DNA from 2 places in the Oceanobacillus sp. FSL K6-0118 genome. Region 2 is predicted to be linked to the other one. Evidence: a T-box and tRNA genes for the amino acid it is inferred to sense, from the RefSeq annotation. Region 2 holds a T-box; the other holds one or more tRNA genes.
The links. A T-box is a leader RNA that pairs with one kind of tRNA and senses whether it is charged. The one in region 2 lies ahead of alaS (alanine--tRNA ligase), so its partner is inferred to be a tRNA-Ala.
Positions count from the first base shown of each region.

Region 1: it encodes a tRNA-Ala, which carries the amino acid that the T-box ahead of alaS (alanine--tRNA ligase) is inferred to sense. The anticodon was not compared.

Region 1 covers NZ_JBBOVR010000001.1:308,000-322,675, reverse strand. Annotated here, with positions in the region: gene clpC (ATP-dependent protease ATP-binding subunit ClpC) at 1-2,362, opposite strand, end outside; gene MHI02_RS01575 (protein arginine kinase) at 2,376-3,440, opposite strand; gene MHI02_RS01570 (UvrB/UvrC motif-containing protein) at 3,437-3,979, opposite strand; gene MHI02_RS01565 (CtsR family transcriptional regulator) at 4,129-4,590, opposite strand; gene MHI02_RS01560 (MgtC/SapB family protein) at 4,932-5,516, opposite strand; rRNA gene rrf (5S ribosomal RNA) at 6,075-6,189, opposite strand; rRNA gene MHI02_RS01550 (23S ribosomal RNA) at 6,258-9,174, opposite strand; rRNA gene MHI02_RS01545 (16S ribosomal RNA) at 9,339-10,904, opposite strand; tRNA gene MHI02_RS01540 (tRNA-Ala) at 11,042-11,117, opposite strand; tRNA gene MHI02_RS01535 (tRNA-Pro) at 11,127-11,203, opposite strand; tRNA gene MHI02_RS01530 (tRNA-Arg) at 11,211-11,287, opposite strand; tRNA gene MHI02_RS01525 (tRNA-Leu) at 11,291-11,379, opposite strand; tRNA gene MHI02_RS01520 (tRNA-Gly) at 11,390-11,464, opposite strand; tRNA gene MHI02_RS01515 (tRNA-Leu) at 11,480-11,564, opposite strand; tRNA gene MHI02_RS01510 (tRNA-Lys) at 11,569-11,644, opposite strand; tRNA gene MHI02_RS01505 (tRNA-Thr) at 11,652-11,727, opposite strand; tRNA gene MHI02_RS01500 (tRNA-Val) at 11,729-11,804, opposite strand; rRNA gene rrf (5S ribosomal RNA) at 11,812-11,925, opposite strand; rRNA gene MHI02_RS01490 (23S ribosomal RNA) at 12,027-14,676, opposite strand, start outside.
Region 2 covers NZ_JBBOVR010000001.1:2,411,193-2,425,868, reverse strand. Annotated here, with positions in the region: gene MHI02_RS12500 (tetratricopeptide repeat protein) at 1-283, shown strand, start outside; gene recD2 (SF1B family DNA helicase RecD2) at 296-2,620, shown strand; gene MHI02_RS12490 (hypothetical protein) at 2,694-2,879, shown strand; gene MHI02_RS12485 (AI-2E family transporter) at 2,922-3,995, shown strand; T-box leader at 4,179-4,386, shown strand; gene alaS (alanine--tRNA ligase) at 4,666-7,305, shown strand; gene MHI02_RS12475 (IreB family regulatory phosphoprotein) at 7,391-7,657, shown strand; gene ruvX (Holliday junction resolvase RuvX) at 7,658-8,071, shown strand; gene MHI02_RS12465 (DUF1292 domain-containing protein) at 8,081-8,362, shown strand; gene mltG (endolytic transglycosylase MltG) at 8,494-9,603, shown strand; gene MHI02_RS12455 (O-methyltransferase) at 9,749-10,390, shown strand; gene udk (uridine kinase) at 10,405-11,046, shown strand; gene greA (transcription elongation factor GreA) at 11,168-11,644, shown strand; gene MHI02_RS12440 (YrrS family protein) at 11,829-12,494, shown strand; gene mtnN (5'-methylthioadenosine/S-adenosylhomocysteine nucleosidase) at 12,523-13,212, shown strand; gene sigK (RNA polymerase sporulation sigma factor SigK) at 13,423-14,130, opposite strand; gene MHI02_RS12425 (sporulation histidine kinase inhibitor Sda) at 14,423-14,569, opposite strand.

The DNA.
Region 1 (14,676 bases), 2.1 Mb from region 2:
TTCCTTTTAGCATTTCTTCAGATAATAGATCCTCGATATTCTTTTGAATGGATCTACGTAATGGACGTGCCCCATATTCAGGATCAAATCCCTCGCTAGCAATCTTTTCAATTGCCTTATCAGTAAGGGAGAGGTCTATTTCTTGTTCATATAATCGGTCATGTAACTGTTTAACCATAAGCGTAACAATATCTTTCATATGCTTTCTTTCCAAGGAATGGAAGACAATTGTCTCGTCAATACGGTTTAAAAACTCTGGACGGAATGCTTTCTTTAGTTCGTTCATTACTTTAGATTTCATATCTTTATATTCTTGGTTGTCATCTTCCATTGCAAAACCAACATATTTATTTCGTCTCAATTCGCTTGCACCAACATTAGACGTCATAATAATAATTGTATTTCGGAAATCAACTAGACGGCCTTTCGAATCTGTTAAACGACCATCTTCTAATACTTGCAGTAAAATGTTAAACACTTCTGGATGTGCCTTCTCAATTTCATCAAGTAAAACTACAGAATATGGTTTACGACGTACTTTCTCAGTTAATTGTCCACCCTCTTCATAACCTACGTATCCAGGAGGTGAACCAACTAAACGTGCTGTCGCATGTCGTTCCATATATTCGGACATATCGATTCGAATCATAGCATCTTCATCAGCAAACATCACTTCAGCCAAAGCTCTAGCCAATTCTGTTTTACCAACTCCTGTTGGACCTAAGAAAATAAATGACCCGATAGGACGTTTTGGATCTTTTAACCCCGCACGTGCTCTACGAATGGCTTTAGAAATAGCTACAACTGCTTCTTCTTGACCGATTACACGTTTATGCAAAGTTTCTTCCATATTTAGTAGTCGATCACTTTCATCCTTCGTTAATTTAGAAACAGGAACCCCAGTCCAGCTTGAAACAACGCTAGCAATATCGTCTATTGTAACTTTAGAATCCATTTGTCCTTGTTTTTCTTTCCATTCTTTCTTCGTCTGTTCTAATTCCTCACGATAACGCTGTTCAGAGTCCCGTAAGGATGCTGCTTTTTCAAACTCTTGACTTTGAACTGCTGCATCTTTTTCTTTACGAACCTCTTCTAATTTATGCTCCAATTCCTTTAAATTTGGTGGAATGGTATATGAGCGTAGGCGGACTTTAGAACCAGCTTCATCTATTAAATCAATTGCTTTATCAGGAAGAAAACGATCTGTAATATAACGATCCGATAGGGTAGCAGCCGCTTCAATTGCATCGTCTGTAATCGTCACTCGATGGTGTGCCTCATAACGATCGCGTAATCCACCTAAAATCTGAATGGTTTCCTCCACAGACGGCTGATCTACTTGAATTGGTTGGAATCTACGTTCTAACGCTGCATCTTTTTCAATATATTTACGGTATTCGTCTAATGTTGTAGCTCCGATACATTGTAACTCTCCACGAGCAAGGGATGGTTTAAGTATGTTGGACGCATCAATTGCTCCCTCTGCTCCACCGGCTCCAATTAGTGTATGTAATTCATCGATGAATAAAATAATATTACCAGCCTGACGGATTTCTTCCATTACTTTTTTCAAGCGGTCCTCAAATTCACCACGATATTTGGTCCCTGCGACAACAGTACCCATATCTAAAGTCATAACGCGTTTATCTCTTAATGTTTCAGGAACCTCGTTATCTATTATTTGTTGTGCCAATCCTTCAGCAACAGCTGTTTTCCCTACACCAGGTTCACCGATTAACACAGGATTATTTTTTGTTCTTCTGCTTAATACTTGAATAACACGTTCAATTTCTTTTGCTCGACCAATAACTGGATCAATTTTTCCGTCTCGAGCACTTTGGGTTAAATCTCGTGCTAAAGAATCTAATGTTGGTGTATTAGCACTTGATTGCTGGCCCCCTCTACCTTGTCGGCCGGCTTGTGATTCATTGCTACCTAATAATTGTAGGACTTGTTGTCTTGCTTTATTTAAACTAACTCCAAGGTTATTTAAAACTCTTGCAGCAACACCTTCACCTTCACGAATAAGGCCTAATAGGATATGTTCAGTTCCAACGTAGGAATGACCTAACTTCCTAGCCTCATCTTGTGAAAGCTCTACAACCTTTTTTGCGCGAGGTGTATAATGGATGGATTGCATAGGTTGTTTACCAACACCTATTAACTTTTCCACTTCCTCTTGAATTTGGCTAATCTCTAGGCCTAATGATTGTAAAGCTTTTGCAGCAATTCCATCTCCTTCACGTACAAGTCCTAAAAGGATATGCTCAGTTCCTATATTATTATGACCAAGGCGAACTGCTTCTTCCTGGCTTAACGCTAGTACTTTTTGTGCTCTCTCAGTAAATCTTCCAAACATCATAATAGCTTCCCTCCTAATTCTCTAACTGTAATCTTTCACGGATGAGTGACGCCCTAAGTACATCACGTTCTCGGGATGTTAATGTTTTCTTTGCATAGTGTTGAAGAAATCCTGGTTGTATAAGTACCATCAACTCATTAAGTATATTTCTAGAGGTATCTTTAATGATACCTAAATCTATTCCTAATCGCACGTTTGATATGCAATTAGATGCCTCTTTTGATTCGATTATTCTACTATAAGCTAGCACACCATAAGAACGAAAGATGCGGTCTTCTAATGCGGTAGGTGATTCCCTCATAATTAAATCTCTTGCATTTCGTTCATGATCTATTAGCTGATTTACTACACTTTCCAGATCGCCTACAATATCTTGCTCCGATTTTCCTAATGTGATTTGATTAGAAATTTGGAAAATATTCCCTAGCGCTTCACTGCCCTCGCCATAAATCCCTCGAACAACAAGTCCCAACTGGTTAATAGCTGGCATCATTCGATTTATTTGTCCTGTGAGAGCAAGTGCTGGTAAATGCATCATAACCGAAGCACGCATCCCTGTACCAACGTTGGTTGGACAGGTTGTTAAATACCCTTTATTTTCATCAAAAGCATAATTTACCTTTTCTTCTAACCAATCATCTATTTCAAATGCTCTATCTAAAGCATGACGTAACTGTAAACCAGGAAAATAAAGCTGGATACGAAGATGATCCTCTTCATTTACCATAATAGATACTTGTTCATTTTCAGAAATTATTACTGCCGATTCATTCGTATGTTTAGCAAGATTAGGGCTTATTAAGTGCTTTTCTACTAAAACTCGATTTTCAATAGCAGTTAATTCTCTAATAGGGATAAATTCAAAATTATGATAACTATTAAATGACTTGTTTGCATATTCTTTTTCAATGAGTTTCCTTACTTCTGCAAGTTTCTCCTCTTCAGCAATAATAGGATAAGGTATACTTGCTATATTTCTTGCAAGGCGAATGCGGCTACTCATCACAATATCACTACTCGGCCCTTCTTCACGCATCCAAGGGCTAATAGCATCATTCATAAAATGTTCGAGTGTCATGCATTATCACCTGCTTCTTTATCTCTTATATTAGCTTCAAGCTCCTTAATCTGATCCCTTACTTTAGCTGCCTCTTCAAATGCTTCATTTTCTATCAATTGCTGTAATTGACTCTTGTAATGGTTCAACTGACGTTTCATTTGTATATCATTACCTGCACGTTTAGGTATTTTTCCATAATGTTTTGTATTACCCGCATGAACACGTCTTAATATTGGATCTAATTTATCCGAAAATGTTTCATAACAAGTAGCACATCCAAACTTGCCAACTTGCTTAAATTGAGCAAATGTCATTTTACATTGTGGGCATTGCAGATCTTTCACTTTCTGCAAAGTTGGATTATCTATTTTCGACGTATCAAAATTAAAAAGACCTGATAATAAATTATGAAGAGAATAAGCTTCTTCCTCTGGATACGTCACATAACCTTTTTCTTTTGCACATACATTACATACACTTATTTCCGTCTTTTTACCATTAATAACTTGTGTAAAATGCAGTGTCGCTGGACGTTTATGACATTCTTGGCATTCCACTGTTTCTTCCCCCTTTACAACTACTGGTATTAGAAAACTTGGCATCCGCCAAGCCTTTCGGTGGATGGCTTAGTTGCACTTATGCAGACGGGAAAGATTTTATACTTTCCTACCTGCCAAGGTAATTCCCTTTGTATAGTAAATTTAAACTAAAAATACTTTAGTTGTGATAACATAGCGGTTAAGATTCTGGAACGTATTTCATCTCTTAACGGAAGGTTAAATGCTAAAGTGGTACGTTCCATGGCACTTAGCATAATTTTCGCCTCTCGTTCCGTTATAATTTCCTCTTCTAAGAGTCGATCTAGTATGTCAGTAGCCGATCGTTGGGATATAGTTGGATTAGCCATTTCAATAATCTCATCAATTAATGTAGATTTATCCTTATGCCTCACTCGCATAATACGAATGTATCCTCCACCACCACGTTTACTCTCTACAATGTAACCTTTTTCTAACGTAAAACGAGTATTAATAACATAATTAATTTGTGATGGAACACACTGGAAGCGATTGGCGACTTCACTTCTCTTTATTTCAATTGCATTTTGGCCTTTCATTTGAAAAACAGTTTTTAAATATTGCTCAATGATATCTGAGATATTACTCATCAGATCCATCCCCTCTTGCACGTTGTTAATGTCAGTATTTTCAATGCATTTGACTTTGACTATCTTTGACTATACTCTTATTATACGCCAACATTTTTGAGATGCAAATACCTTTTATATATTTTAGACAAAATTATTGAAAACAAAACCTTACACCTAATTATACGTGTAAGATTTTTAGAATCAAAAGCGGAAACTCCCTTACAGCACGTGTTCAAAAGGAAGGATAAAAAAGACCAAGTCGGCAGGTTCTCCTTATCGTGACATGAGGTAAGGGAGGTCTCACTAAAGCTGGACGTGACTTTTCTTAAAAAAATATAATAAGATAAATTAAAGCTTAATTATGATATGTTTCGTACCCCTGTTAATCTTGATAATTCATCATAAAGGTTTATTTTATCGATTCTTTTGTTCCTTTCAACTTTAATTTGAACATTTCTCATTTTTTTCTCGATATTAGTAATTTCAATAGAAAGAATTTTTACATCAAATTGCTCAAATAAATTTACTAATAAACTCAGATTCGTATTATGGTCAATCGTAATATTTACGGAAGAAAAGGAACGCCTACTTTGAAATAACTTTTCAAAGTTGTTCAGGAATACTAAGCTAATTAATATAATTAATGTAGCTAATATAGCCGCACCATACATACCTAATCCAACAACTAATCCTAAACCTGCCACTGTCCAAATAGACGCTGCCGTAGTTAAACCTCTTATTGTTCCACCGTAAACGATAATCGTACCTGCCCCTAAAAATCCGATACCACTAATTACATATGAAGGTATTCGTGCAGGATCGAAACGTATATTACCATAAGTATCAATTAATGATGAAAAACCATAGAGCGACATTAACATCATTAAACAAGAACCAACACCTACTAAAATATGTGTACGGAAGCCAGCAGAATGATTATTCATTTCTCTTTCAAAGCCAATAAGTCCTGATAGAAGAAGTGCAATTAGTAAGCGAATTGCTATAACATAAAAGTCCTCTCCTAATATTTGATTTACGTAAACTATAGGAAATCCCCCCTATCTAAAAGATATAATAACAAAACAACTCTAAAGATAGAGTGGTATTAAAATTTATGTGTCAATCCTTAATTTTATGCTGTCTTATTATAATTAGGTTCCCTGTCATCGACTTAGTATAAAGAAGACTTCCATCAGAGGGGGTTTTCCTTCATCCCCACTGATGGTTAGTCGCACTTATCGGACCTTTACGGGCAGTTGATCTCCCACCTACCCTCTTTGTTTCCAGAAATTTGAGGAGGAAGGCTTGGAATAAATTCTTTTCCTGTTACCAGAGCGTTAATAAAATACTAAATATTTTTTAATACTGTGGTAAAACCCTTTTATGCAACAAGTATACTTTTTTGTTTTTATGCTTCTTATCCTTACGAAAAGCTTCTTTCAAATCGATTTTTTATAGAACAAAAAACACCTAGGTTGATTGTCCTAGATGTTTTTTCATTTGCCTGGCGGCGCCCTACTCTCGCAGGGGGAACCCCCAACTACCATCGGCGCTGGAGAGCTTAACTTCTGTGTTCGGTATGGGAACAGGTGTGACCTCTCCGCCATCGCTACCAGACAATTGATATTCAATTAGGATTTGTATCCTGAAAACTAAATAAGAGTAAATCAAGACATGAAAAGAAGTTAGTTAAGTCCTCGATCGATTAGTATTTGTCAGCTCCACGTGTCGCCACGCTTCCACCTCAAACCTATTAACCTCATCGTCTCTGAGGGATCTTACTCATTTAAAATGATGGGAAGTCTCATCTTGAGGGGGGCTTCATGCTTAGATGCTTTCAGCACTTATCCTTTCCATACGTAGCTACCCAGCTATGCTCCTGGCGGAACAACTGGTACACCAGCGGTATGTCCATCCCGGTCCTCTCGTACTAAGGACAGCTCCTCTCAAACTTCCAACGCCCACGACGGATAGGGACCGAACTGTCTCACGACGTTCTGAACCCAGCTCGCGTACCGCTTTAATGGGCGAACAGCCCAACCCTTGGGACCGACTACAGCCCCAGGATGCGATGAGCCGACATCGAGGTGCCAAACCTCCCCGTCGATGTGAACTCTTGGGGGAGATAAGCCTGTTATCCCCGGGGTAGCTTTTATCCGTTGAGCGATGGCCCTTCCATGCGGAACCACCGGATCACTAAGCCCGACTTTCGTCCCTGCTCGACTTGTAGGTCTCGCAGTCAAGCTCCCTTCTGCCTTTACACTCTGCGAATGATTTCCAACCATTCTGAGGGAACCTTTGGGCGCCTCCGTTACCTTTTGGGAGGCGACCGCCCCAGTCAAACTGCCCGCCTGACACTGTCTCCGAACCGGATCACGGTCCTGGGTTAGAAGGTCCATACAGCCAGGGTGGTATCCCACGGATGCCTCCACGTAAGCTGGCGCTCACGTTTCTAAGGCTCCCACCTATCCTGTACAAGCTGCACAGACATTCAATATCAGGCTACAGTAAAGCTCCACGGGGTCTTTCCGTCCTGTCGCGGGTAATGCGCATCTTCACGCATCGTATAATTTCACCGGGTCTCTCGTTGAGACAGTGCCCAAGTCGTTGCACCTTTCGTGCGGGTCGGAACTTACCCGACAAGGAATTTCGCTACCTTAGGACCGTTATAGTTACGGCCGCCGTTTACTGGGGCTTCGGTTCTAAGCTTCGGGCGAAAGCCCTAACTCTTCCCCTTAACCTTCCAGCACCGGGCAGGTGTCAGCCCCTATACTTCGCCTTTCGGCTTCGCAGAGACCTGTGTTTTTGCTAAACAGTCGCTTGGGCCTATTCACTGCGGCTCTACTCCGTAGAGCACCCCTTCTCCCTAAGTTACGGGGTCATTTTGCCGAGTTCCTTAACGAGAGTTCTCCCGCTCACCTTAGGATTCTCTCCTCGCCTACCTGTGTCGGTTTGCGGTACGGGCACCTGTGACCTTGCTAGAGGCTTTTCTCGGCAGTGTGAAATCAGGAACTTCGGCCAGAAGGCCTCCCCATCACAGCTTGAAATGGCCAGGCGGATTTGCCTACCTGACTTTCTCACTGCTTGGGCGCACACATCCATCCGTGCGCATTCCTTATCCTACTGCGTCCCCCCATCGCTCAAACGGTCATGAGGTGGTACAGGAATATCTGCCTGTTGTCCATCGCCTACGCCTTTCGGCCTCGGCTTAGGTCCCGACTAACCCTGAGAGGACGAGCCTTCCTCAGGAAACCTTAGGCATTCGGTGAAAGAGATTCTCACTCTTTTTTCGCTACTCATACCGGCATTCTCACTTCTAAGCGCTCCACCAGTCCTCACGGTCTGACTTCACAGCACTTAGAACGCTCTCCTACCATTGTTCGTAAGAACAATCCACAGCTTCGGTGATACGTTTAGCCCCGGTACATTTTCGGCGCAGAGTCACTCGACCAGTGAGCTATTACGCACTCTTTAAATGGTGGCTGCTTCTAAGCCAACATCCTGGTTGTCTAAGCAACTCCACATCCTTTTCCACTTAACGTATACTTTGGGACCTTAGCTGGTGGTCTGGGCTGTTTCCCTTTCGACTATGAACCTTATCACCCATAGTCTGACTCCCAAGTTTAAGTATCTGGCATTCGGAGTTTGACTGAATTCGGTAACCCGATGAGGGCCCCTAGTCCAATCAGTGCTCTACCTCCAGTACTCATCATCTTGAGGCTAGCCCTAAAGCTATTTCGGAGAGAACCAGCTATCTCCGTGTTCGATTGGCATTTCACCCCTACCCACACCTCATCCCCGCATTTTTCAACATACGTGGGTTCGGGCCTCCAGTCAGTGTTACCTGACCTTCACCCTGGACATGGGTAGATCACACGGTTTCGGGTCTACGACCGCATACTAAATCGCCCTATTCAGACTCGCTTTCGCTACGGCTCCGTGTCTTCCACTTAACCTTGCATACAATCGTAACTCGCCGGTCCATTCTACAAAAGGTACGCCGTTACGCATGAACGCGCTTCGACTACTTGTAGGCACACGGTTTCAGGTACTCTTTCACTCCCCTCCCGGGGTGCTTTTCACCTTTCCCTCACGGTACTGGTTCACTATCGGTCACTAGGGAGTATTTAGCCTTGGGAGATGGTCCTCCCGGATTCCGACGGAATTCCACGTGTTCCGCCGTACTCAGGATCCACTCCGGAGGAAATTCTTTTTCGATTACAGGGCTGTTACCCTCTTTGGCTAACCTTTCCAGGTTGATTCATCTAAAGAATTTCTTTGTAACTCCTTGTGGAGTGTCCTACAACCCCAGAGAGCAAGCTCTCTGGTTTGGGCTGTTTCCGTTTCGCTCGCCGCTACTTGGGAAATCGCATTTGCTTTCTCTTCCTCCAGGTACTGAGATGTTTCAGTTCCCTGGGTGTGCCTCTTATGCCCTATGTATTCAGACATAAGTCCTGTTCCATTACGAACAGTGGGTTTCCCCATTCGGAAATCCTCGGATCTAAGTTTACTTACAACTCCCCGAGGCATATCGGTGTTAGTCCCGTCCTTCATCGGCTCCTAGTGCCAAGGCATCCACCGTGCGCCCTTATTCACTTAACTAAGTTTACAATGAATAAGCGTTTTATCGCTTTAAAATTTGATGTCTTGTTTACTCTTATTTAGTTTTCAAGGTACAAAGTTTCAGAGAGATTTGCTCTCTCAAAACTGAACCAAACAACACAGTATGCTTCATCCAAACCTGGATGTTCCGTAATAATCCTTAGAAAGGAGGTGATCCAGCCGCACCTTCCGATACGGCTACCTTGTTACGACTTCACCCCAATCATTGGTCCCACCTTCGGCGGCTGGCTCCAAAAGGTTACCTCACCGACTTCGGGTGTTACCAACTCTCGTGGTGTGACGGGCGGTGTGTACAAGACCCGGGAACGTATTCACCGCGGCATGCTGATCCGCGATTACTAGCGATTCCGGCTTCATGTAGGCGAGTTGCAGCCTACAATCCGAACTGAGAATGGTTTTATGGGATTTGCTTGACCTTGCGGTTTCGCTGCCCTTTGTACCATCCATTGTAGCACGTGTGTAGCCCAGGTCATAAGGGGCATGATGATTTGACGTCATCCCCACCTTCCTCCGGTTTGTCACCGGCAGTCACCTTAGAGTGCCCAACTTAATGCTGGCAACTAAGATCAAGGGTTGCGCTCGTTGCGGGACTTAACCCAACATCTCACGACACGAGCTGACGACAACCATGCACCACCTGTCACTTTCGTCCCCGAAGGGAAATCCCTATCTCTAGGGAGGTCGAAAGGATGTCAAGACCTGGTAAGGTTCTTCGCGTTGCTTCGAATTAAACCACATGCTCCACCGCTTGTGCGGGTCCCCGTCAATTCTTTTGAGTTTCAGCCTTGCGGCCGTACTCCCCAGGCGGAGTGCTTAATGCGTTAACTTCAGCACTAAGGGGCGGAAACCCCCTAACACCTAGCACTCATCGTTTACGGCGTGGACTACCAGGGTATCTAATCCTGTTCGCTACCCACGCTTTCGCTCCTCAGCGTCAGTTACAGACCAGAGAGTCGCCTTCGCCACTGGTGTTCCTCCATATCTCTACGCATTTCACCGCTACACATGGAATTCCACTCTCCTCTTCTGCACTCAAGTCCTCCAGTTTCCAATGACCCTCCACGGTTAAGCCGTGGGCTTTCACATCAGACTTAAAAGACCGCCTGCGAGCGCTTTACGCCCAATAAATCCGGACAACGCTTGCCACCTACGTATTACCGCGGCTGCTGGCACGTAGTTAGCCGTGGCTTTCTGGTTAGGTACCGTCAAGGTCAGGTCAGTTACTACCTGACTTGTTCTTCCCTAACAACAGAGTTTTACGATCCGAAAACCTTCTTCACTCACGCGGCGTTGCTCCGTCAGACTTTCGTCCATTGCGGAAGATTCCCTACTGCTGCCTCCCGTAGGAGTCTGGGCCGTGTCTCAGTCCCAGTGTGGCCGATCACCCTCTCAGGTCGGCTACGCATCGTTGCCTTGGTGAGCCTTTACCTCACCAACTAGCTAATGCGCCGCGGGCCCATCTATAAGTGACAGCTTACGCCGCCTTTCAAACTTCTTATTATGCAATAAAAAGTATTATCCGGTATTAGCTCACGTTTCCGCGAGTTATCCCAGTCTTATAGGTAGGTTGCCCACGTGTTACTCACCCGTCCGCCGCTCGTTCCACTCTCTTCACCCCGAAGGGATCAGAAGAGCTTCCCGCGCTCGACTTGCATGTATTAGGCACGCCGCCAGCGTTCGTCCTGAGCCAAGATCAAACTCTCCAAAAAAGTTTGTTTAGAATTAACATAATTAATTCTATCTCTTAGCTTTTAGAAGTGTTACCTTCTATTTTAAATGAAAACGAGTTTCTTTTATCTTAACATACTGGTTGTTTTGTTCAGTTTTCAAAGAGCAAATTAAAAGTTGGTGGAGCCTAGCGGGATCGAACCGCTGACCTCCTGCGTGCAAAGCAGGCGCTCTCCCAGCTGAGCTAAGGCCCCGTTGAATAATGGTCGGGAAGACAGGATTCGAACCTGCGACCCCATGGTCCCAAACCATGTGCTCTACCAAGCTGAGCTACTTCCCGTTTTATATGGCGCGCCCGAGAGGAGTCGAACCCCTAACCTTTTGATCCGTAGTCAAACGCTCTATCCAATTGAGCTACGGGCGCATATGGTGCCGAGGACCGGAATCGAACCGGTACGGTAGTCACCTACCGCAGGATTTTAAGTCCTGTGCGTCTGCCAGTTCCGCCACCCCGGCAAATAGGGTCTGGAGCGGAAGACGGGATTCGAACCCGCGACCCCCACCTTGGCAAGGTGGTGTTCTACCACTGAACTACTTCCGCGTGTAATGATGTTTATGGTGCGGGTGAAGGGAGTCGAACCCCCACATCCGAAGATACTAGATCCTAAGTCTAGCGCGTCTGCCAATTCCGCCACACCCGCATAATGGTGAGCCATGAAGGATTCGAACCTTCGACCCTCTGATTAAAAGTCAGATGCTCTACCGACTGAGCTAATGGCTCTTAAAAGTGGTGCCGGCCAGAGGACTTGAACCCCCAACCTACTGATTACAAGTCAGTTGCTCTACCAATTGAGCTAGGCCGGCATGGTGGAGGATACAGGGCTCGAACCTGTGACCCCCTGCTTGTAAGGCAGGTGCTCTCCCAGCTGAGCTAATCCTCCTAATTAAGTCTGGCAACGTCCTACTCTCGCAGGGGAACCCCCAACTACCATCGGCGCTGGAGAGCTTAACTTCTGTGTTCGGTATGGGAACAGGTGTGACCTCTCCGCCATCGTCACCAGACATTTAATTAATTAAGACAAGATATATTATATCATTGCTTGTCGAAAAAGCAAGCCTTTTTTTAAAAACTAAATAAGAGTAAATCAAGACATCGAAAGAATTTAGTTAAGTCCTCGATCGATTAGTATTTGTCAGCTCCACGTGTCGCCACGCTTCCACCTCAAACCTATTAACCTCATCGTCTCTGAGGGATCTTACTCATTTAAAATGATGGGAAGTCTCATCTTGAGGGGGGCTTCATGCTTAGATGCTTTCAGCACTTATCCTTTCCATACGTAGCTACCCAGCTATGCTCCTGGCGGAACAACTGGTACACCAGCGGTATGTCCATCCCGGTCCTCTCGTACTAAGGACAGCTCCTCTCAAACTTCCAACGCCCACGACGGATAGGGACCGAACTGTCTCACGACGTTCTGAACCCAGCTCGCGTACCGCTTTAATGGGCGAACAGCCCAACCCTTGGGACCGACTACAGCCCCAGGATGCGATGAGCCGACATCGAGGTGCCAAACCTCCCCGTCGATGTGAACTCTTGGGGGAGATAAGCCTGTTATCCCCGGGGTAGCTTTTATCCGTTGAGCGATGGCCCTTCCATGCGGAACCACCGGATCACTAAGCCCGACTTTCGTCCCTGCTCGACTTGTAGGTCTCGCAGTCAAGCTCCCTTCTGCCTTTACACTCTGCGAATGATTTCCAACCATTCTGAGGGAACCTTTGGGCGCCTCCGTTACCTTTTGGGAGGCGACCGCCCCAGTCAAACTGCCCGCCTGACACTGTCTCCGAACCGGATCACGGTCCTGGGTTAGAAGGTCCATACAGCCAGGGTGGTATCCCACGGATGCCTCCACGTAAGCTGGCGCTCACGTTTCTAAGGCTCCCACCTATCCTGTACAAGCTGCACAGACATTCAATATCAGGCTACAGTAAAGCTCCACGGGGTCTTTCCGTCCTGTCGCGGGTAATGCGCATCTTCACGCATCGTATAATTTCACCGGGTCTCTCGTTGAGACAGTGCCCAAGTCGTTGCACCTTTCGTGCGGGTCGGAACTTACCCGACAAGGAATTTCGCTACCTTAGGACCGTTATAGTTACGGCCGCCGTTTACTGGGGCTTCGGTTCTAAGCTTCGGGCGAAAGCCCTAACTCTTCCCCTTAACCTTCCAGCACCGGGCAGGTGTCAGCCCCTATACTTCGCCTTTCGGCTTCGCAGAGACCTGTGTTTTTGCTAAACAGTCGCTTGGGCCTATTCACTGCGGCTCTACTCCGTAGAGCACCCCTTCTCCCTAAGTTACGGGGTCATTTTGCCGAGTTCCTTAACGAGAGTTCTCCCGCTCACCTTAGGATTCTCTCCTCGCCTACCTGTGTCGGTTTGCGGTACGGGCACCTGTGACCTTGCTAGAGGCTTTTCTCGGCAGTGTGAAATCAGGAACTTCGGCCAGAAGGCCTCCCCATCACAGCTTGAAATGGCCAGGCGGATTTGCCTACCTGACTTTCTCACTGCTTGGGCGCACACATCCATCCGTGCGCATTCCTTATCCTACTGCGTCCCCCCATCGCTCAAACGGTCATGAGGTGGTACAGGAATATCTGCCTGTTGTCCATCGCCTACGCCTTTCGGCCTCGGCTTAGGTCCCGACTAACCCTGAGAGGACGAGCCTTCCTCAGGAAACCTTAGGCATTCGGTGAAAGAGATTCTCACTCTTTTTTCGCTACTCATACCGGCATTCTCACTTCTAAGCGCTCCACCAGTCCTCACGGTCTGACTTCACAGCACTTAGAACGCTCTCCTACCATTGTTCGTAAGAACAATCCACAGCTTCGGTGATACGTTTAGCCCCGGTACATTTTCGGCGCAGAGTCACTCGACCAGTGAGCTATTACGCACTCTTTAAATGGTGGCTGCTTCTAAGCCAACATCCTGGTTGTCTAAGCAACTCCACATCCTTTTCCACTTAACGTATACTTTGGGACCTTAGCTGGTGGTCTGGGCTGTTTCCCTTTCGACTATGAACCTTATCACCCATAGTCTGACTCCCAAGTTTAAGTATCTGGCATTCGGAGTTTGACTGAATTCGGTAACCCGATGAGGGCCCCTAGTCCAATCAGTGCTCTACCTCCAGTACTCATCATCTTGAGGCTAGCCCTAAAGCTATTTCGGAGAGAACCAGCTATCTCCGTGTTCGATTGGCATTTCACCCCTACCCACACCTCATCCCCGCATTTTTCAACATACGTGGGTTCGGGCCTCCAGTCAGTGTTACCTGACCTTCACCCTGGACATGGGTAGATCACACGGTTTCGGGTCTACGACCGCATACTAAATCGCCCTATTCAGACTCGCTTTCGCTACGGCTCCGTGTCTTCCACTTAACCTTGCATACAATCGTAACTCGCCGGTCCATTCTACAAAAGGTACGCCGTTACGCATGAACGCGCTTCGACTACTTGTAGGCACACGGTTTCAGGTACTCTTTCACTCCCCTCCCGGGGTGCTTTTCACCTTTCCCTCACGGTACTGGTTCACTATCGGTCACTAGGGAGTATTTAGCCTTGGGAGATGGTCCTCCCGGATTCCGACGGAATTCCACGTGTTCCGCCGTACTCAGGATCCACTCCGGAGGAAATTCTTTTTCGATTACAGGGCTGTTACCCTCTTTGGCTAACCTTTCCAGGTTGATTCATCTAAAGAATTTCTTTGTAACTCCTTGTGGAGTGTCCTACAACCCCAGAGAGCAAGCTCTCTGGTTTGGGC
Region 2 (14,676 bases):
ACTGAACCATGAAGATGATGATATTCTTTTTCAGTATGGACTTGCCTTGGCGCAGAGTAATATTCTCAATGATGCAAAACAAGTGTTTTTGGATGTGTTAAAACTAAATCCAAATCATTCCGATGCTTACTATAATCTAGGAGTAATCGAATTATTTAATGAAAATATGGAAGATGCATTGAATTGCTTTAATAAGGCGTTAGGAATTCAACCTGATCATTTACTTGCAGCGAATGGGAAGAAGAATGTGGAAAGCTTATTAAAAGAAAACAGCAACGAATAGTGGGGGTTTACCATGGAAAGTGTTCAGAATTCAGAAGACAAAAAGTATATTAAAGGTGAACTACTATATACCATTTTTCACAATGAGCATGAACATTTTTCCATAGCCAAAATAAAAGTTATCGAGACAAATGAAGATTTTAGAGAAAAGGATGTTGTGATCAAAGGGTATTTTTCGAATTTGACAGAAGCAATGTCCTACTATTTTTATGGTGAATTCGAACGTCATCCAAAATTCGGTTTACAATATAATGTTGTCTCTTATCAAACCTTTGTACCTAATTCAGAAGATGGGCTTATAGCCTATCTTTCAAGCGATTTGTTCCATGGTATTGGTAAAAGATTAGCATCACGAATCGTAAAAAAACTAGGTTCGAATGCTATTTCCAAAATATTGGATGATCCAGAAAGTCTTCAGGATATAAAAGGTTTGAAAAAAGAAACTAGAGACAAATTAGTTCAGAGCCTTCAGGAAAATCAAGGATTCGAACACGTCGTGCTTTATTTATCAAAATATCAAATCGGTTTAAAAATGGCACAAAAAATTTTTGCCGCCTATAAAGAGTCATCGATTGAAAATATGGAAGAGGATCCATACCAGTTTGTATTTGATATTGAAGGATTTGGCTTTCAAACAGCTGATGCGATTGCAAAACAGAATGGACTTTCATTAACACATCCTAACCGGATTGGTGCAGGATGTATTTATGTATTACAAAAAAGTGTACAAGATGGTCATGTATATATACCGCTTGATCTCTGTGTGAATGAAGTGAAGGAATTACTTGCTTCAAGTGTTGAATTAACAGACAATCTTATAGCAGATAGATTAGACGAACTTAATCAAGAAAAGAAGGTAATTATTCAAAGTGGTAACGTCTATTTACCGTCCCTTTATTATGCCGAAGATGGCTTTGCAACCCACTTAAATAGAATTATCCAAAACGAAACAGAAGAACGTACCCCAGTGGCTGAATTAATGAAAATTATTGGAGACATCGAAGAACAAGAAGTATTGAGTTATGGAAAAGAACAATTTGAGGCAATTAATCAGGCGATCCATTCTAAAATAATGATTTTAACAGGTGGGCCTGGTACAGGGAAAACAACGGTAATTAAAGGGATTATTAAAGCATATGCCGCTATATTTGACCTATCTTTGAACCCAGGTGACTATAAAAACAAAGCCGATTTTCCATTTGTTTTAGCGGCTCCTACTGGAAGAGCTGCAAAACGACTAAATGAATCAACTGGGCTTCCAACTTCAACCATTCATAGACTTTTAGGTTGGAATGGTATGAACGAATTTGACAAAGGGGAAAACGAACAATTAGACGGGAAGTTTTTAATTGTTGATGAGTTTTCCATGGTAGATATCTGGTTAGCAAATAGTTTATTTAAGGCTATACCAAATGATATGCAAGTATTATTAGTTGGTGATGAGGATCAACTTCCTTCTGTTGGGCCTGGGCAGGTTCTTTCTGATTTATTAAATAGTGGTTATATTCCTTCTGTAAGCTTAAATGAAGTATACCGACAAAAAGAAGGATCAAAGATTATACAACTGGCACATGAAATAAAAAATAATAATTGTACAGTTGAATCTTTAAAAAACGCGAAGGATTTCAGTTTTATTTCATGTAATGAATATCAGATGATTCAGGCGATAACAACTATTTTTGAGAAGGCGAATGCTAAAGGTATCGATTACAATGACATGCAAGTTCTTGCACCAATGTATCGTTCACAGGCGGGGATAACCGTTATAAATGAGCAGCTCCAACAATTGATTAACCCAAGGAAAAAAGGAAAAAGAGAAGTTAGATTCCAAGACGTTATTTATCGTGTAGGCGACAGAGTCATTCAATTAGTGAATCAACCGGAAGATGGGGTTTATAATGGAGACATTGGTGAAATTGTGGCTATCTTTAAGCCTGATGAAAATAAGGAAAATGAAGAACAAATAGTGATTTCTTATGACGATAGGGAAGTAGTATATCCTAGAAAAGATTATGTGAATTTTACACATGCATATTGCATTTCCATCCATAAATCACAAGGAAGTGAATTTCCAATAGTAGTATTTCCGGTAGTTACAACCTATCATAGAATGCTAAGAAAAAATTTATTATATACCGCCATTACAAGAAGTAAGGATTCTTTAATTATTTGTGGTGAAAAAAACGCATTTTTAAAAGGTATCCAAACGATTGATACAAACAGGAGATATACATCACTAAATGAACGACTTTCTAAAAGACTGGATATTGAAAAAATGCAAGTCTTAGAATCTGAAAATACCGATGAAGAGTTATCTCCGTATGATTTTATGGATTAAATAGTATATTTTGGAAAAAAATGGGCAAGCCTATCATTGAAAACTCATCAAAAAAAGAGGTGTTTAGATGATAATGCGTTGCCCTAATTGTAATAGCAAAGATATTGGAAAAATAGGAGCACAGAATTTTTATTGTTGGTCTTGTTTCATCGAAATGACGGTAGTAAATAATGAATTAGCGGTTCATCAAATCGAAGCGGATGGTAGTTTAAGTTCATTAAATGATTTATTTTCGGAAGAAGAACTAAGATTACAATAGAACTCCTTAGTTATAAAAAATAAAGCTAAGGAGGTTCTAATTATGTTTCGTGATGAAAAGAGAATATCAATTATATACTGGCTTATTTTTGGAGTACTATTCATACTTTTTGCTTTTTTACTTATAAAAACCTTTCCTTATTATGGTAAAATCTTTGTTTTCCTATGGAAGCTATTAACCCCATTTTTAATTTCATGCTTAATCGCTTACTTACTATATCCTGTTATTGAAAAGCTTTGTAGTTATAACATTCATAGAGGAATAGCGATTTTACTTATTTATATTTTGTTTTTTGGTGGGGTTGGATATTTGGTATATAAACTTTATCCTTTAATTATCCAACAAATTCAAGATTTGGCTAATCACTTACCAGAAATGACAAAAACGTATCAAACGATGATTTATAGTTTATATGAATATACCTCATTCATGCCGGAAACCGTACACGATAAAATGGATGAATTTTTTATTAATGTAGAGGATTCACTAGATCAATTATTAACAAAAATAATTAGTGGTTATACGAAAATTTTTGATATGGTCATTACCATTACAGTGATTCCGGTACTGGTTTTTTATTTTTTAAAGGACTATGACAAAATCAAATTATTTTTGAAGAAATTCATTCCTAAAAAGTATGAAACACGAACAACCAAAATTGTTCACGCGATAGATGATAGTTTAGGGGATTACATTCGTGGACAATTTATTGTTTGCTTTTTTGTTGGCTTAACAGCATTTATTATTTTCAGGTTTTTGAATATTGATTACTCTTTGTTATTAGGCGTTATTATGGGAGTTACGAATATTATTCCTTATTTTGGACCTATTATTGGTGCAGTACCTGTTGTTATTATAGCTTTTACAACGACAAATTCTATCAAATTAGTCTTATTTGCCGTTGTTAGTATTTTCGTTATTCAAATTATAGAAGCAAATTTGTTATCTCCGTACATAGTAGGTAGGAGCGTGGCGATTCATCCTATTGCTATTATTTTTGTCCTTTTATTAGGAGGTCAACTGTTTGGTGTTATCGGAATGATTTTAGCAGTTCCCGTCATGTCAATTATTAAAGTGATTGTAACACATATTTCTACAATACCTATTCGTAATTGACAAGTACTTTAATATTTTTTATACTTTAATAAAGTCTGTCTTTTTTAAAGGATTAAAGTATAAGGAATTTCAGTTTGTTATGGACACATGACTGCCTGTAAAGGTCTGATAAGTTCGACTAACCATTAGTGGGGGATGAAGGAAATACCTCACTGATGGAAGTCTTCTTTATAATAAATTAATATAAAAACATTGAAGGTGAAAAGTACATGATTATTTGGCTTCTAGAGAAGGGTTTTCATTGGCTGAAAAAAATCCTAGTTCAAAATCATGGAAAGCTACACTGGAGTGCGATTAATACTCGCCGGTTTCATACCGTTATGATGATCTAAGTGATGAACGAAAAATTAGTTCATAAATAGGGTGGTACCGCGAAAATCTCGTCCCTGCATGCATGCAGAGAGGAGTTTTTTTTAGTTATCTAGGAATTCTAAAATTTGTATGGCTGTGGATCACTTAGATACAGAAATAGCCACGTCCGGCTCCAGCGCCCAGCGACTAGCGAGACTTCCTTCACCTCCGTACGATAAGTCAACATCGACTCACTCCGTTCGTCGTGTTTCCTTTATCTCCTACGGCTCAGTCCAGTCCGTACGTCGCTAAACGGGCGCTTGCGCCTTTGTTCTTAAAGATTTCATCATTTAATAAGTCGATATTGGAGGATTAATGTATGAAACAATTAACATCAGCAGAAATTAGACAAATGTATATTGATTTTTTTAAGGAGAAAGGTCATCGCGTGGAACCAAGTGTATCTCTAGTTCCTAAGGATGATCCCTCTCTATTATGGATTAACAGTGGAGTAGCGACTTTAAAGAAATATTTTGATGGTCGTGTTATACCGGAAAACCCACGTATGGTTAATGCCCAAAAAGCTATTCGTACCAATGATATCGAAAATGTCGGATATACAGCTAGGCATCATACGTTTTTTGAAATGCTAGGAAACTTTTCTATTGGCGATTATTTTAAAAAAGAAGCGATTGAATGGGCTTGGGAATTTTTAACGGATGAAAAATGGTTGAATCTTAATCCAGAATTATTATCCGTTACGGTTCACCCAGAAGACGATGAAGCTTATGACTTTTGGTTAAATGATATTAAATTACCGAAAGAAAGAATTATCCGTATTGAAGAAAACTTCTGGGATATTGGTGAGGGTCCGAGTGGTCCAAATACAGAGATTTTTTATGATAGAGGAGAAGAATTTGGAAATGACCCGAATGATCCTGAATTATATCCTGGTGGAGAGAATAACCGTTATTTAGAAATTTGGAACTTAGTCTTCTCTCAATTTAACCATAACCCAGATCACACCTATACGCCTTTACCAAAGAAAAACATTGATACAGGTATGGGATTAGAACGTGTAACTTCGGTAATTCAAAATACACCTACAAACTTCGAGACAGACTTATTTTTACCTATCATCCGGAAAACAGAAGAATTAGCTACTACGACGTATGGGAAATCAATGGAAGGTGATACTGCATTTAAAGTAATTGCTGACCATATTCGAACAGTTAGTTTTGCCGTTGGTGATGGTGCATTACCATCGAATGAAGGTAGAGGATATGTTTTACGAAGACTCATACGTAGAGCTGTAAGATTTGCTAAAGAAATTGGTATTAATAAGCCATTTATGTATGAATTAGTAGAAACAGTTGGGGAAATTATGAAAGATTTTTACCCAGAAGTGTTAAAACAAAAAGAATTTATTGGATCTGTTGTAAAAGTGGAAGAAGAACGATTCCATGAAACATTGAATGATGGATTAGAGATATTAACAACGATTATTGAAAAAGAGAAAGCAAATGGAAGTAAAGTATTCCCTGGGGAGGAAGTATTCCGTTTATATGATACATACGGTTTCCCTAAAGAATTAACAGAGGAATATGTGGAAGAACATGGTTTCTCTATTGATGAAGCTGGATATAACAAAGAAATGGATAAACAACGTAGCCGGGCAAGAAATGCAAGACAAAAAGTAGACTCTATGCAAGTTCAAGATACTGTATTAAGTGAAATTGAAGTTGACAGTGAATTTATCGGTTATGATAATTTAGAGATTGATACCAAGGTTGTTGCATTATTTGACGGAAGTGAAATGATTAATACTGCTAAAACAGGAGATACGGTTTTCCTATTTTTAAATAAAACTCCATTTTACGCTGAGAGTGGCGGACAAGTTGCGGATAAGGGATGGATCTATATTGATAATGCCTCTGCCCTTGTTGAGGATGTACAGAAGTCTCCAAAAGGCCAGAATATTCACCGTGTTATAGTCAAAGATGGAGAATTAAATGTAAATGATATGGTTAAAGCGGCTGTGGATTCTGAATTCCGTAATTCTATTATTAAGAACCATTCAGCAACACACTTACTTCATCAGGCGTTAAAAGATGTACTCGGTTCTCATGTGAATCAGGCGGGCTCTTTAGTAACACCAGAAAGATTACGATTCGACTTTTCTCATTTTAATCCATTATCTGATGAAGAGTTAAGAAAAGTCGAGGAAATTGTTAATGAGAAAATATGGGAAGCCATTCCAGTGGAAATAAGTCTTAAAAAACTACAAGAAGCGAAAGAAATGGGAGCAATGGCACTATTTGGTGAAAAATATGGAGACATTGTTCGTGTCGTGCAAATGGGAGATTTTAGTTTAGAATTATGTGGGGGATGCCACGTTAAAAACACATCCGAAATAGGTCTATTTAAACTTGTTTCGGAAAGCGGGATTGGAGCAGGAACTAGAAGGATTGAGGCTGTAACTAGTAAAGAAGCTTATCAGTATTTAAATGGAAAATTAAATATTTTGCATACATCAGCTAATTTATTTAAATCAAATGAAGAAAGTCTTCCAGAACGTATTGAAAATATGTTCCATGAAATGAAACAATTGCAAAAAGAAAATGAATCATTAAGTGCAAAACTTGCAAATGCAGAAAGTTCGCAGGTTATGGAACAGGTTGAAACCATAGAAGGTGTAACCTTATTAGCTCAACAAGTTCATGTAAGAGATATGAACCAGTTAAGAAATATGATTGATGATTTAAAACAAAAGTTAGGTTCTTGTATCATCTTATTAGCAACAGAAAACAACGGAAAGGTTCAACTTGCTTCTGGTGTATCGAAGGATTTAGTTGAGAAAGGTTTCCATGCAGGTAAGTTAATTAAACAGGCTGCACAAATTTGTGGCGGCGGCGGGGGAGGTCGTCCAGATATGGCTCAAGCAGGTGGTAAAGATCCTGCCAAGATCTTGGAAGCTATTCAATCCGCAAAAGATTACGTGTTGGAGACAATTAAATAAATAATAAGTTTAACTTTATATAAACATATGGTATGCTTCCAATAGTTAAAGAAAATGATAGTTTTTCTAAGAACGGGGTGTCAAAATGAGTTCAATTGATAAAACAATGAAGTTTAACTTTTCTGAAGAACCATACGAACAGGACATAAAAGAAATACTTTTCACAGTCCACGGTTCTTTAAAAGAAAAAGGTTATAATCCAATTAATCAAATTGTCGGATATTTATTATCAGGTGACCCAGCATATATTCCTAGATATAATGATGCCAGAAATCTAATAAGAAAAGTTGAACGTGACGAAGTGATAGAAGAACTAGTAAAATCTTATTTGGAACAAAAAAAGGCGGATTAAATGAAAATTATAGGATTTGATGTTGGCTCCAAAACGATTGGGGTTGCAATAAGTGATGCACTCGGTTGGACAGCACAAGGTTTAACCACCATTTATTGGGATGAAACAAATATAACATCTGCAGATGACGAACTTTCTAAAATAATAAAAGAACATGAAATTGGTAAGGCTATAGTTGGTCTTCCTAAGAACATGAATGGTACAATAGGAGAGCGGGCAGAAGCATCTGAACGTTTTGCAGAACATATTGAAGACACTTTTAACATTCCAATTGTTATGTGGGATGAAAGATTAACAACTATGGCTGCTGAAAGAATTCTGTTAGAGGCAGATGTTAGTCGAAAAAAAAGAAAAAAAGTAATTGATAAAATGGCTGCAGTTATGATATTACAAGGATATTTAGATCAAAAATGAGGTGAGAGTGTGTCGCTGGATAAAAAAGAACGTATCATTGTTCCTGACGAAAATGGAGAAGAACATTTATTTGAAGTTCTTTTTACTTTTGATGTTGATCAAACAGGAGACTCTTATATTGCGGTAGTACCTGTTGAGCAGGCCGATGATGAAGAAGTTGAGGTTTATGCTTTTAAATATGAGGAAACAGAAAAAGAGGATTTGACGTTATTTCCAATTGAATCTGATGAGGAATGGGAAATGGTTGAAGAAATGTTGAATACTCTTGCTGATGAAGAATTGGATTCATAAAATGTGAATGAAACTAAACTGATACCAATTTTGGTGTCAGTTTTTTTATGTTACATAAGTATAAGTATAGTGAAAATCATGGATAATATTAGTCTTTTTTAGTATAATAAGTCGAATGAGGGGGGAACCGAATGTCCAAAAAGAAATCCAAAGGTGAGTTTGTGGACAATCTCATTGCGACTAATGAAGAAGCAAGTAAGGTTAGAAAGATAGTATCTTTGGTAATTTTAGCAATCGTTTTAATAATAGGCATAAGTGGTATAGCAGGCTATTTTTATGTAAAATCTGCTTTAAAACCAGTAGATCCTACCAGCGATAAGAAGATTACCGTAGAAATACCTTTAGGTTCTTCTTCTTCTACTATAGCTAATATTTTAGAGGAAAACGGTGTTATCAAAAATGCAATCATTTATCTATTTTATATAAAAGTAAATAATGAATCTAATTTTCAAGCGGGTAATTATACGTTCACCCCATCTATGACTTTGGATGAAATAACAGAAAGCCTACAAAAGGGAAAAACTACAGCATTATATACTGTTACGATTCCTGAAGGGTTAAATATTGATCAAATAGCTGAAATTTATGCAAAGAACTTTAATTTTTCAAAAGAGGAATTCTTACAAGTCGCTAATGATAAAGACTTTATAGTTAAGCTGATGGAGAAATATTCTATCTTACCTAAAGATATATTAAAGGATGAAATTATTTCACCATTAGAAGGTTATTTATTTGCTGCTACTTATCGATATGATGAAGAGAAGCCTTCGATACAATCAATAATTGAAAAGATGGTTTCACAAACTCAAGATGTTGTATCACCTTATATGGACCAAATAGAAAAAAGTGAATTTAGTCTCCATGAAGTATTAACTTTTGCTTCACTAGTTGAAAAAGAGGCTAGTAATAATGAGCAAAGGAAAGAAATAGCAGGTGTATTTTACAATCGATTGAAAAAAGGAATGCGATTAGAAACAGATCCTACAGTTGCATATGCAACTGGTGAACATTTAGAAACTACTTTATACAAACATTTAGAAGTAGAATCACCGTATAATACCTACCGAATTAAAGGTCTACCGATCGGTCCAATTGCGAATTTTTCTAAAAGCTCTTTAGAGGCGGTATTGCAACCGAAGGGTTCCGACTATTTATTTTTCTTACATGACCGTAAAGGAAAAATACATTATGCGAAAACCTATGATGAACATAATGAAAATAGAAAAAAATATTTGAATTAAAATAAGAAGAAAATAAGAAGTTCATTCATATTTCTAATTTTTTTAGTGAAGAAAGTTTAAACTTTCTTCTCCTGCGTAATGCAGCTAGGGTATTCGCTAGATACTAGCGAATACCCAGTTTCTAATAATGAAAGAGGTACTTAAGATGGATGATTTAATAAATAACTATTTGTTACATACACTTCCAGATAAAAACATTTGGATTAAAGAGCTGGAAGAACAAGCCATAGAAGATAATATTCCCATTATGGATCAGGTTAGTATGCATTTTGTAACGCAAATTATTCAAATTAAAAGACCAAAAAGGATTTTGGAAATAGGAACAGCAATTGGCTATTCGGCACTACGAATGCTAGAGGCAAGTCCGAAATCTCAAATTGTAACAATGGAGAGAGATGAGGTTCGCTATAAACAAGCTATTCAAAATATTAAACTTTTAAATAAAGAAAAGAATATCGATGTTATTTTTGGAGATGCTTTAGAGAAACTCAATGAATTAATGGATACAGACGATAAGTTTGATTTAATATTTATTGATGCTGCAAAAGGCCAGTATCAACGGTTTTTTGAGCTTTCTTTACCGTTGTTGAATTCAGACGGATTAATCATTACGGATAATGTTTTGTTTAGAGGGTTTGTAGCTAACCCCGAAGCCACCCCTAAACGATATGAAAAAATGGTTGAAAAAATAATAAAGTATAATAATTTTCTAATGAATCACCCTGAATTTAATACATCTATCGTGCCAATAGGGGATGGAGTCGCTCTTAGTAGTAAGAAGGTATAAAAGGAGTTATACATATGAAAAGAAAACCAGTTATTATTGGTGTTACTGGTGGTAGTGGTAGTGGAAAAACCTCCGTGACCAAATCTATTTGTGATAAATTTTTGGATAAAACCATTTTGGTTATTGAACAAGATTATTATTATAAAGACCAAAGCCACCTTCCATTTGAAGAAAGATTAAAGACGAACTATGATCACCCTTTAGCATTTGATAATGATTTACTTATAGAGCATTTGCATGATTTATTAGACAATAAATCGATAAACAAACCGATTTATGACTATAAGTTACATACCCGTTCAAATAAAACTATTTTTGTTGAACCAAAGGATGTTATCATTATCGAAGGTATCCTGATTTTAGAAGATCAGCGATTACTTAATTTAATGGATATAAAAGTATTCGTTGATACGGATCCTGATATCCGAATGATACGAAGGCTTAGACGTGATATTAAAGAACGTGGTAGATCCTTGGATTCTGTCATTGAACAATATCTAACTGAAGTAAGACCATCCCATTTACAATTTATAGAGCCAACGAAACGTTATGCAGACATTATCATTCCAGAAGGTGGAGAAAACCATGTCGCAATTGATTTAATGGCTTCTAAAATAGAGAATTTATTATCAAAGAAGCATGAAAATAACAAATAAAACTCTTGATTATTTGTTTGAATTCTGCCATAGTTATGATTAGCATATTTATAACTACTAATATTTAGAACGTTTTGTATCGTTCATTTGATATGTTTAGTGCGAAAAGGAGTGTTTTTTAATGGCCGTAGAGAAAAGTTATTACATGACAATTGAGGGGAAAGAGAAACTTGAAAAGGAATTAGAATACTTAAAAACGGATCGCAGACAGGAAGTAGTGGAACGTATTAAAATAGCTCGCGATTTTGGTGACTTATCCGAGAACTCTGAATATGATGCAGCTAAGGATGAGCAAGCGTTTGTTGAACAACGAATTACACAGCTTGAAAAAATGATCCGAAATGCTGTTATTATTGAAAATGATGAAGCAAATGCTAATATCGTGTCATTAGGTAAATCTGTAACTTTTGCGGAACTTCCTAATGGCGAAGAAGAAACATATACAATAGTAGGGAGTGCTGAGGCAGATCCCTTTGAAGGAAAAATTTCAAATGATTCTCCAATGGCAAAAAGTTTAATTGGAAAAGAAGTTGGCTCAGAAGTAACTGTATCAACTCCTGGTGGGGACATACAGGTTAAAATAATTAAAGTAGAATAGCCAAATGAAGCAGGAGAAGTCTACTCCTGCTTTTCGTTTTGGCAGAAAGCTCTATCCTGTTTGATCAGAGTAACTAAAACATTCGCCAGCCTAAAGCGAACGCCATGTTTTTTTAATGGTACTTTAATATTAGTAATGATTTCAATTATGATAAAATAGTAGAATAAGTAGGGAGGGAGTTTAAGTGACTGCAGAACAAAAAAGCTCACGTATTAATAAATATGATAAACGTCGAAAAAGCACAAAGTTAATTTCATTTTTAATCGTTTTTGGTATTATCCTTCTTATTTCTTTAATAAGTATTTGGTTGTTTGGTGGTGGAGATAGTACTCCTACAGAAGAAACAGAACAAGCACAAAATGATACAACAACTGAAACAGGATCTAGTACGAACAATAAACAAGAAGATCCATCATCAGAAAATAAAGGAAATGATGGGGAAGAATTAGAGAAAGAGAATAAAGAGAATAAAGAGGAAAATCAAGAAGAGGATCAAGAGGTTACAACAAAAGAAGTTGATCCTTCAGATGATAATGTAGTTAAAGCATATGTGGGAGATTGGCAACCGGTTGGAACCGAACAAGAAGGACCTCATACTGTAAATTATTCAGAAGGGTCACAAGATCGAAAAGAGATGACAGATGCTATTCAATCCGCTACAGGATTGGTAGATGGTAATTATCAAGAATGGTGGATAGCAAATGGTGGCGATCAAAAAGTGGTTGCTACTGTTTCGGATTCAAATCAGTCAGAGGTATATCGTGTATATCTATCTTGGAAAGATGGGGAAGGTTGGCAACCTACAAAAATTGAATTATTAAAAGAAAATGACTGGAAAAAATATCAGTAAACGAATGTAAAATGGAGGTAACATTTTTATGACAATCGGCATAATAGGAGCGATGGATGAAGAAATAAGTTTATTACTAGAAAACATGACTAACAAAAGTGAACATACTGTTGCTGGTTGTTTCTTTGTTGAAGGTCAATTACAAGGAAAAAAAGTTGTATTATTAAAATCCGGAATTGGTAAGGTAAATGCGGCAATGGCGACAACCATCATGCATGAAAGATTTTCTCCAACTACTGTTATCAATACTGGTTCAGCGGGTGGATTTTCGGAACAATTAGAAGTTGGGGATGTTGTTATTTCCAATAGAGTTGTACATCATGATGTGGATGTTACTGCATTTGACTATGAGTATGGACAAGTTCCTGGTCAACCACCAATGTTTGAAGCTGATCAAAATTTAGTTCAATCGGCAATAGAAGCCATCAAAGAAATCGGATTGAATTATGCGGAAGGGATTATTGCAACGGGAGATTCTTTCATGGATAATTCTAAAAGGGTAGAACTCGTAAGGGAAAAATTTCCAACAATGATTGCTGCAGAAATGGAAGCTGCTGCAGTTGCTCAAGTATGTTATCAATATGGGAGACCTTTTGTTATCATTCGAGCGTTATCAGATATTGCGGGGAAAGAATCATCTATCTCTTTTGACCAATTCCTTGATAAAGCTGCTAAACATGCTGCTGAATTAATTATGTTAATGATAAAGAGACTGTAAATAAAAAGACTACCATTAATGGGGAGTTCCTTCATATCTTATTGATGGTTAGTCGTATATCGAATCTTTACGGACAGTCGGTCTCCCACCACCTTCTTTTGGGATTGATGTAGGGGGTCTTACTGCCCGTTTAGGTGTGATAAATGTTCAGATTCAACTACATTCAGTGGGGTTGAAAGAAATCCCACTGAATAAGTTTCATTATGTCTTTTAAGAGTTATCTCTTTCTTTTCGATAATACTCATGAAACACTTTCATTAATGCTCTTTTCTCAATTCGGGATACGTAACTTCGTGAAATATTTAATTTTTTTGCAATTTCTCTTTGAGTCATTTCTTTAGTATTGTTTAAGCCATATCGGTAAATGATAACCTCACGCTCACGTTTATCTAGAATAGTAAAATATTCCTGCATTTTTTCAATTTCCATATTTAACTGGATGTACTCAATGATATTCTCGTTTTCTGCCTCTAATATATCTATAAGACTAATCTCGTTTCCTTCTTTATCTTGGCCAATCGGGTCATGTAGGGAGACATCTTTTTTAACCTTTTTTAATGCCCTCAAATGCATTAGAATTTCATTTTCTATACAACGTGCTGCGTATGTTGCTAGTTTAGTACCTTTATTTAATGAAAAACTTTCTACCCCTTTGATTAATCCTATTGTACCGATTGAGATTAGATCCTCTATATCTTCCCCGGTATTTTCAAATTTTTTTACAATATGAGCTACTAGCCGTAAGTTATGCTCAATAAGTTTATTACGTGCAATTTTACTGCCATCTTGCATTTCTTTAATATACTTTAATTCTTCTTCCGGTGGTAAAGGTTGAGGAAAGGCATGATTTTTTACATAGGATACAAAAAAGAGTACTTCCTTAACAAGAAGAGCAAGAACGGTTAATATTCCAGACAAACACATGCACCTCCTAAAGTGGTAAATCCATCGATCTTGCTTGGGTATTTGCCTATATAACATCTTTATGAGGCGGTAGCTTGTTTCGTGCCTGTCCATAGAAATTAAATTAGGAACATTAATTTTGGCTCGATTAAAAAGTTTCCCGTTTGCTTTAGGTTGGGCGGATGTCTTAATCGTTCCTAAACAAACTGGAAAGATTTTAAACCTTTCCATACTTGTAAAAAAAATCCTACCTTATAAATAAGGTAGGATAATAGGAAAAGTTAACAAGAGAATTTCACGTTAAGGATTAACTAGATTTAATTCGTTTAATCTTGTGTGAAAGACTTCTTCTATGGATTTCTTCTTCAATTAAGGAAATGAAGTCAGGGCTTAAATTTAAATCGTTGGCTGTGTAGTATGATTCTAATAGTAGTTCATCAGATAAATGTTCCATTCGCAGCCCTCCTAAAAAATACTTTATTGCGCCATCCTTCAAAAAATACTCTCTTAGCAGATTGTCAAAGTAAAAGTATAAACTTTATAATCTGCATAGGTGTGCAT